Regions from separate parts of the Dorea sp. ICN-14282 genome, predicted to be linked through region 1. Evidence: a T-box and tRNA genes for the amino acid it is inferred to sense, from the RefSeq annotation. Region 1 holds a T-box; the other holds one or more tRNA genes.
The links. The T-box of region 1 lies ahead of leuS (leucine--tRNA ligase). A T-box ahead of a tRNA ligase gene usually reads a tRNA of that ligase, here a tRNA-Leu.

Region 1 (4,812 bases):
AACGCTGGCGGGAGAATACCCAGTCACGCAGCTTGTAATTTACAGTTGCACGTCCAATACCACGTTCTTCGATAATATGTGGGGCTTCTTTTTTAAGGACTGCGGATTCCATTCCATTCCACTCACCGGAGTTAATCATGGTTCCAACTGCCTCTGTGTAAGCCTCTGTCATATTTTCAATTTCTTTTCCGTCTTTTGCAATAACCTGAACAATCGGAATGCCGAATTTCGTTGCAAATTCAAAGTCACGATCGTCGTGAGCCGGTACACACATGATTGCTCCGGTTCCGTAATCTGCAAGTACATAATCAGATAACCAGATCGGTGTCTTCTCTCCATTTAACGGGTTAATCGCATAGCTTCCTGTAAATACACCTGTCTTATCTTTATCCTGCAGACGATCTACATTTGACTTCATAGATGCGTCATAAATATATTTCTCAACAGCTTCTCTTGTCTCATCATTAGCAAGGCTTGCAGCCAGCTCATGTTCTGGAGCAAGTACCATGAAGGTTGCACCATATAAGGTATCTGGTCTGGTCGTATAGACCGTAATCTTCTCGTCCCGTCCATCTACCGGGAAGTCCACCTCTGCTCCATAAGATTTTCCAATCCAGTCGGACTGCATTTTCTTAACCTTTTCCGGCCAGTCAAGCTTATCAAGATCACTTAACAGACGCTCTGCGTAAGCAGTAATCTTTAACATCCACTGACGAAGATTTTTCTTCGTTACTTCTGCTCCGCAGCGCTCACATTTTCCGTTTACCACTTCTTCATTGGCAAGACCTGTTTTACAGGACGGACACCAGTTAATCGGGAACTCCTTCTCATATGCAAGACCTTCTTTAAACATCTTTACGAAGATCCACTGTGTCCACTTGTAGTAATTCGGATCTGTGGTGTTTACTTCGCGATCCCAGTCGTAAAGCGCTGCAATTTCATTAATCTGACGCTTGATATTCTTGATATTTTCCGCTGTAGAAATAGAAGGATGCACTCCCATCTTGATTGCATAGTTCTCAGCCGGAAGACCAAAAGCATCCCATCCCATCGGATGAATGATATAGTATCCCTGCTGTAATTTATATCTGCTCCACACATCAGAGATCACATATCCTCTCCAGTGTCCTACATGCAGACCATTTCCTGACGGATATGGAAACATGTCCAGACAGTAATATTTTTCTCTCTTGCTGCCATCTGCATTTTCCTTGACATTAACCGGGTTCTTCTCCCAGTTTTCACGCCATTTTTTCTCAATTGCCTTATGATTATAAGGGACTTTTGACATGATAAACTTCCTCTCTTTCTTCTTTCATAAAAATCATTTCATAAAAAAACAAAAGCCTTCACATCTCACAAGAGACGAAAAGGCTTATTTTCCGTGGTACCACTCTTCTTCATCCGCAGATTCCTCTGCAAATGCACTCATTGTTTCTATAACGGGAATTCCCGCCGACATCTATACATACACTTTCATTTTCCTCTTTAGAAAAGTAAAAAATCCCGTGTCCTTCAATACCGGAACTCCAAGGCGAGTTCAAAGTTTCCACCCGCTGCCTTGCACCATCCGGCAGTTCTCTGAACGGTTTCTCACTTCTACTGATCCTCTTCATCGCTTTTCTCATATACGTTACTTATTATAGGAAGAATCTTAAAATAAGTCAAGAGGTTTATCTTGGATTCTCATCCCACACATTTCCCCCCTTCATTTTCAAGTGCAAAATATATAATTTTTGTATTGTTTCCGTATATCTTTTAGTGTATAATAAACATAAGTTAATCGTACTGAGGGGGCTCAGTATAATATGATACATAAAGGAGAGTTTGCCATGGTAAATTTATTAACAGGTCCTAAGGGCAGCGGAAAGACACAACAAATGATTGAGCAGGCGAATGCTCAGGCTAAAAAATGTAATGGAAATGTAGTATTTATTAAGAAAACTCACCGTGACACAGCAAGTGTTACCTTCGACATTCGTACAGTATGTATGGATGATTTCCCGGCAATTGAAAATATTGACGAGTATATCGGATTTTTATATGGTATGTACAGTTCCAACCACGATATTGAATGCGTATTTATCGATGGTATTTTGAAACACGCGAATATTTCTCTCGAAAATATTCCTACTTTTATCGAAAGATTGAAAAAGATTTCTGCAGAATGCGGAATTGAATTTTATGTAAGCATCAGCGCAGACAAAGCTGATTTATCTGAAATCAACTCAGAAGGCTGCAACTATCTGAATTAAGAATAACAAAGGAAAATATCAGGCAGTCCCTTACGGGCTGCCTGTTTTATGGTAAAAAAATGAGTGGAATCAAAGACGCCAGAAAACGTCAAAAGAAAAAGAAACAAAAGAAACAACTCCGGGCTCTCATCTGCATTGTCGTGCCTCTCTTCCTCTGTCTGCTGTTGTTCTTCGGCATCCGAAGCATACTGTCAAAGCCAGACAAACAGCCGCCCAAGGAAACTACGCAATCCGTAGACGATAAAGAAAAGGTGGCTAAAAAGCCTGCCAAAAAGGAAAACAAAGAAAACAAAAAAAGCGACAAAACAAAATCTGTTAATACACCAAAACCCCAGGTTGAAAAGCTAAAGCTAGATAAAGAAACGCCAAAAGATTCCGATCAGGGGATTTCGATCACTATAAGTTCCATGGGAGACTGTACACTGGGAACAGATATCAACTTCAATCCCGCAACCAGCCTCAATGCCTACTACAATGCGCAGGGAGCAGATTACTTCTTCCAGTATGTCCGCCCCATATTAGAAAAGGATGATTTATCCATCGTCAATATGGAAGGAACCCTGACAACTGAAGAACAAAGGGAAGCCAAGACCTATGCTTTCAAGGCCGACCCTGAATATTCCAAAATCCTGTCCGGAAGTTCTGTTGAGGCAGCGAATCTTGCCAATAATCACAGCCATGATTACGGAAGCAAGAGTTACACCGACACCATCGAATTCTTGGAAAGTGACAATGTTGCAACCTTCGGATTTGAACGTGTCAAGTTAATAGAGTTAAAAGGTATTAAAATCGGTCTTACCGGTATCTATGAACTTGCAGATCATTTAGATAGAAAAGAACAGGTAAAGGAAAATATTTCCGCACTCAAAAAGGCGGGAGCTCAATTAATTATCGTCAATTTTCATTGGGGAAATGAACGGGAATACGTTCCCAATGAAATCCAGAAAGAGCTTGCTCATCTTGCGATTGACAAAGGCGCTGATCTAGTGATCGGTCATCATCCCCATGTTCTTCAGGGGATTGAAAAATACAAAGATCGTTATATTGCCTACAGTCTTGGCAATTTCTGCTTCGGTGGAAACTCCAATCCCGGAGACAAGGACACGATGATCTTTCAGCAGACCTTTACCTTAAAAGAAGGAAAACTGGAAAAAACGGATGATGTTAACATTATTCCTTGTTCACTTTCTACCGCCAGTGGATACAATGACTATTGTCCGATTCCATTGGAAGGCGATGAAAAACAGCGAGTTCTTGATAAAATTGAAGAATACAGCAATCAAATTCCTTAATCTCTTTCTAAAAAAAGAGTAGATCATCTCAACGAAACGATCCACTCTTTTTTGAGTTCAATTTTTATTTTTCTATCCTCTTTCTTTCACTACAACATATAGAGGAACTCATACAACATCACCACTGCCGGCATCGTAATAATGCAAAACAACACGGACATCACATTGATAACGCTTGCATACTGTTCATCCTTATGATAAATCTGTGAAAGCTGTGTAATCATAGCCGCTGCCGGCGCCGATGTAGCAATCAGAGAGACCATCAGAATATATTCTGCATCTTTGTGAATTCCCATGCGTCCCACCCATGCAAACACTGCTGCTGCCAAAACCGGCACCACAATAAGCCGCAGAAAACAAATCAGATAAGGACGCTTTTTCCGAAACACCTGTCCTAATTTCACTTTTCCAATAATCATTCCAATTACCAGCATGCTTGCCGGACTGATCATATCACCAACCCCTTCAATACAGCTTGCCGGTATGGACGGAATCCGAATCTTCGTCAGGAACAAAGTCAATCCAATTGCTGTTGCAATAATATTAGGATTCCTCAAAATCTTACGATAATTCCCTTCTGATTCTCCTCCCAGGAGTCGGACTCCATGTGTCCAAATCAGTATCGTCTGAACCAGAATATAGGCCGTTGTATAAAATACCCACTCTTCTCCCAGAACCACATCCACAAGAGGAATGACCAGATATCCCGCGTTCGAGTAAATCACAGAAGCTTTCTCAATGCTGGTAAGTCCAAGCGGTTTTTCCAGTAGCTTTACCAGTATAATCAGCACCGCATGAACTGCTACTGCCGCTGTCATTGCCAACAGAAGTCCCTGCACTTTATCCGGCGTCATATCAATCTGAAAGGAATTGACAATTACACACGGCGAACAGATATAGACAACCATGTTGGAAATAACCCGGCTGTCTTCCGACCGGAACAATCCCAGCTTTACCACAGCGTATCCAACTGCCATGGTAAGAAACATCACGATGATCTGTTCTGCCAGCAATCCACTAAGCGCCATTACTCTGCCACCTCATCTTCAGAAGCTTCTGCATTTGCAGGCTCTGCCCCGTCAAACGTCAGTGACATCACTGTATTGGCTTTCTCGCCCTTCTTGTATTCCATCGTAATTTCCTGACCCACTTCACATCTGACAACATCGATGAAGTCCACAACCGATGCATCGAAGATCTCTTCAGATCCTTCCACCATCAGATAGTAGTGAGACGTACCATCCAGTACCGCCTGTGCAATTTTC
Region 2 (4,812 bases), 530 kb from region 1:
GCATGGCAATCTTCATAATATCTGCCGCCGTTCCCTGAATCGGCGCATTCATCGCCACACGTTCTCCGAAAGATCTCTGCATAAAGTTGCTGGATGCAAGTTCCGGAACGGGTCTGCGTCTGCCAAACAAAGTAGTCACATAGCCTTTCTCTTTTGCATGCCGCACCGCATCATCTAAGAACACCTTAATCCCCGGATAGGTTTTAAAGTAGTCTTCAATATACTGAGCCGCTTCCTTTCTCGTAATGCTAAGATCCTGACTCAGACCAAAAGAACTGATTCCATATACAATTCCAAAATTGACCGCTTTGGCATTACGCCGCTGCTGATCCGTCACCTCGTCAAACGGTACATGGAATACCTGTGACGCTGTTATTCTATGAATATCACTTTCTTCTTTATATGCCGCAATCAGATGGCTGTCACCGGAACAGTGCGCCAGCACACGAAGTTCAATCTGGGAATAATCTGCATCCACGAATTCATACCCATCTTCCGGAATAAATACCTTCCGAATCATTCGCCCTAGTTCCATTCGAACCGGAATATTCTGAAGATTCGGTTCCGTACTGCTGATCCGTCCCGTTGCTGTAATGGTCTGGTTAAACTTCCCGTGAATCCGTCCATCTTCCTGAATGTATCCTGCCAACCCGTCTGCATAAGTAGATTTCAACTTAGCATACTGACGGTACTCCAGTACCTTTGCCACCACAGGATAGTCAGGCGCCAGTTTCTCCAGCACATCCGCCGCTGTAGAATATCCCGTCTTGGTCTTTTTTCCACCCGGAAGCTTCAAATTCTCAAAAAGCACCACCCCCAGCTGTTTCGGGGAATTTATATTAAATACTTCTCCTGCTTCCTTGTAGATCTCCTGCTCTAAGGCTGCAATCTGAACTCCAAGCCTCTCGCCATAGGCTTTCAACGCATCTGCCTCAACTCGGACTCCGTTTTGTTCCATGTCATACAACGTAAAGACCAGCGGCATCTCAATCTCTGTAAATAATTCTGCCATACCGCTTTCTTTTAGCTTCTCCCACAGAACCTCTGATCCCTTGTACGCGGTATAGGCTTCATAACAAATCTTACTTTCTTCTTCCAGCTTGTCCTCAATCATTAAGTTTAGCTGTTCTCTCGCTACGTCCTCGTAGCTGTAATCATTTTTCAGCGGATTTAAAAGATACGCAGCTACCGTCAGGTCAAAGCAATGATCTTGATAGATCAGTTCTAAATCTTTCAACACACGCTTAAGATCGAACATTGCAAAGCGTTCTGTCCGCTCTGCCAGCAGCCCCAGCTGCTTCAACAGCCATTTTGCCTCTATGTCTCCACCTGCGAAAATAGCATAAATCTCTTCGTCTCCAAAGCAAAGTCCAATTCCGCCAATTCCGGCATCCTTTGCAAAAAGAGGAAGGACATCTTTGGTATCCTGAAAAATACAAGCGCCGATACAGGACGCATGTTCCCCTTCAGCAAAAATTCGCTCTGCCTCTTCTTTCTCCGTCACCACCCGGAAGTAATCCTCTACCTTGTTGGCTGGTGCCGTCACATCAAATCTTGCCAGCAGATTCTTAAACTGCAGTTTCTGAAAGTAAGCATAGGCCTCTTCCGTATAAATATTTCCAAGAAGCGCCTCCTCTATCTCAAATGGAAATTCTGCATTCACATGAATGGTCGCAAGCTCTTTACTCATCACGGCAAGATCCCAGTGCTCTAGCAACGCTTTGGACGCTCTTGGCGGTTTCAGTTCTTCCACATGCTCATATGCCGCTTCAATGGAATGGTATTCCGTAATAATCTTGGTAGCTGTCTTCTCTCCGATGCTCGGAACTCCCGGAATATTATCTGCGGTATCGCCCATCAGAGCCTTCAGATCAATAAATTCTGTCGGTGTCACCTGATATCTCGCTTTCACATCATCCGCGTAATAATCTTCCACTTCCGTTCGTCCCTGCTTCGTCTTGGGAATCCGAACCTTCACATGTTCTGTCGCTAGTTGAAGGAGATCCCGGTCTCCGGAAATAACTGACACATCCATCCCGGACTCCTCACACCGCTTCGACAGCGTACCGATCAAATCATCTGCTTCTAATCCCGCACACTCAACAGTCTTAATTCCCATCGCCTGCAGGACTTCTTTGATTACCGGAACCTGCTGACGCAGTTCCTCTGCCATCGGTTTTCTGGTTCCCTTATATTCCGCATACATTTCATGCCGAAATGTCGGGGCATGGACATCAAATGCCACCGTCAGATATTGCGGCTGTTCCTCTTCCAGAATCTTAAAGAGGATCGTCAAAAATCCGTAAACAGCGTTCGTGTGAAGACCATCTGCATTGGTCAGATCCGGCAGCCCATAAAATGCCCGGTTTAAGATACTATGTCCATCTATTAATACAATCTTATTTCTCATTTCTGGTTCTCCATCTGCAAAAAAATTTACATCTATCTTACTATACACCATCTAAACCTTTTTTTAAAGCTGTTATTCCTACAATATTTTTCCATCGACAAGTTTTATTTTGATTTACGTATTATAAAAAAAGAATAATAAAAAAAAGAGAAGACAATATCTAAAATATCATCTTCTCTCTATACTGCGGATGGTGGGACTTGAACCCACACGAGGTCGCCCCCGCAAGATTTTGAGTCTTGTGCGTCTGCCATTCCGCCACATCCGCATGTTGTCTTTCCGACAACATGTTAAATTATAACGGCTGTTTCCTATTTTGTCAACAGTTTTTTACCAATATCAAAACAATCAAATGTTGCAAAATAATCTGCCGGTGTCTCGGCTCTTCGAATCAGCTGCACACTTCCGTCTTCTTTCAAAAGAAGTTCTGCCGATTTTAACTTTCCATTGTAATTGTAACCCATAGAAAATCCGTGTGCACCCGTATCGTGAATCACCAGCAAATCTCCCGTATCAATCTTTGGAAGCATCCGGTCAATTGCAAACTTATCATTGTTCTCACAAAGAGATCCAACCACATCATACTTGTGGTCGCAGGCAGCCTTTTCTTTTCCCATAACCGTCACATGATGATAAGCTCCGTACATAGCCGGGCGCATCAGATTCACTGCACAGGCATCCACGCCAATGTATTCCTTGTGGGTGTGTTTCTGATGGATTGCTTTCGTCACCAGACATCCGTAAGGTCCCATCATATACCGTCCAAGCTCTGTATAAAGCGCCACGTCTCCCATTCCTGCCGGAACCAGCACTTCCTCATAGACTCTGCGCACACCATCTCCAATAGCCCGAATATCATTCGGTTCCTGATCCGGTGTATACGGAATTCCGATTCCTCCAGATAAGTTAATAAACTTAATATGGACACCAGTCTCCTTCTGAAGCTTCACCGCCAGTTCAAACAACACCTTCGCCAGCATCGGATAATACTCATTGGTCACTGTATTGCTCGCTAAGAACGCGTGAATTCCAAATTCCTTTGCCCCCTTTTCTTTCAGAATCTTAAACGCCTCGAATAACTGTTCTGTCGTCATTCCGTACTTGGAATCCCCCGGATTATCCATAATATCATTGCTGATCTTGAAAAGTCCGCCCGGATTGTAACGACAGCTGATGGTCTCCGGGATATGTCCAATCGTACGCTCCAGGAAATCAATATGGGTAAAATCATCCAGATTGATAATTGCTCCCAGCTGATCTGCATAGATAAATTCTTCCGGCGGTGTATCATTAGACGAGAACATAATATTCTCTCCGGTAATTCCCATCGCCTCAGATAACATCAGTTCTGTATAAGAAGAGCAGTCACAGCCGCAGCCATACTCACGCAAAATATCGATCAAAAACGGATTCGGCGTTGCCTTTACCGCAAAATATTCCTTGTACCCCTTATTCCAGGAAAATGCATCCCGCAGCGCTTTCATATTCTCACGAATCCCTTTCTCATCATAGAGATGAAACGGTGTCGGGTACTCTTTTACAATCTCCTCTAATTGTGCTTTCGTTACAAACGTCTCTTTTTTCATGATTTCTGTCTCTCCTCTCGTATCGATACAAGTTTAATCTCATTCGCAAGCGCTGTCTTATACAGCTCTACAAAATTCTCCTGACCGGAATACAGGCAGGTGTTTCTGCTTCCCTCTCCATATTCGCCCGTCAGCACATATTTGGAATCAGCAATCACTCCGATCTGCATTCCTCTTGCTTCTGCCACATAGACCTTTGCGTTATCAAAGGTTACCGGCTGATCTGTAATGATTACAACCTTTTTCCCCTGGCTCATCAGTGTCTCCAGTTCTCCCACCAATAGAAGAAGATAATTTCTGGTACAGCTTAGATACACCCGTTCTTCTACCTGCGCCAAAAGATTGCGCACTTTATTTAAAATGTGCTCCGCACCCTCTATGGTAATATACCCTTCCGCGTAAGTCCTTTCGGAAGGTACATGAGCCCGCAGCCATTTCTGAGATTCCTCCAGCTTACGGATACAGTTCCTGCAGAACTCCCGCAACGAAACAGGGACATATTTTCTGGTACTTCCCTCTTCCACCAGATAGGCCGCCCCTTTTTCCGTCATATTAGCAAGGGAATTGTAGGCATTGGAACGGGAAATTCCTGTCGCTTTAGCCACTTCATATCCTGTTACTTTTCCTTCTCTCAACATATACTGATAGATACTGGCTTCCTGTCGCGTCAACCCAAATTCCATCAGTCGTTCTACAAAAGATGTTTGTTCCATTGCTCCCCCTCCATTTCATAGTAGTTCTCACAGGGAACACTATACGAGAATTTTAGCTTCCTGTCAAGCCTTGATTGTTTTGCATCTCAGTCTCCTGCCATTC

Region 2: it has a tRNA-Leu gene. The T-box ahead of leuS (leucine--tRNA ligase) is inferred to sense a tRNA for this amino acid. The anticodon was not compared.

Annotation. Positions count from the first base shown of each region.
Region 1 covers NZ_JBBKBH010000001.1:56,166-60,977, reverse strand. The annotation lists gene leuS (leucine--tRNA ligase) at 1-1,291, opposite strand, end outside; T-box leader at 1,359-1,625, opposite strand; gene WKT00_RS00245 (hypothetical protein) at 1,833-2,255, shown strand; gene WKT00_RS00240 (CapA family protein) at 2,315-3,547, shown strand; gene WKT00_RS00235 (AEC family transporter) at 3,637-4,575, opposite strand; gene WKT00_RS00230 (hypothetical protein) at 4,575-4,812, opposite strand, start outside.
Region 2 covers NZ_JBBKBH010000001.1:588,619-593,430, forward strand. The annotation lists gene polA (DNA polymerase I) at 1-2,410, opposite strand, end outside; tRNA gene WKT00_RS02855 (tRNA-Leu) at 2,596-2,678, opposite strand; gene WKT00_RS02860 (diaminopimelate decarboxylase family protein) at 2,722-3,996, opposite strand; gene WKT00_RS02865 (TrmB family transcriptional regulator) at 3,993-4,709, opposite strand.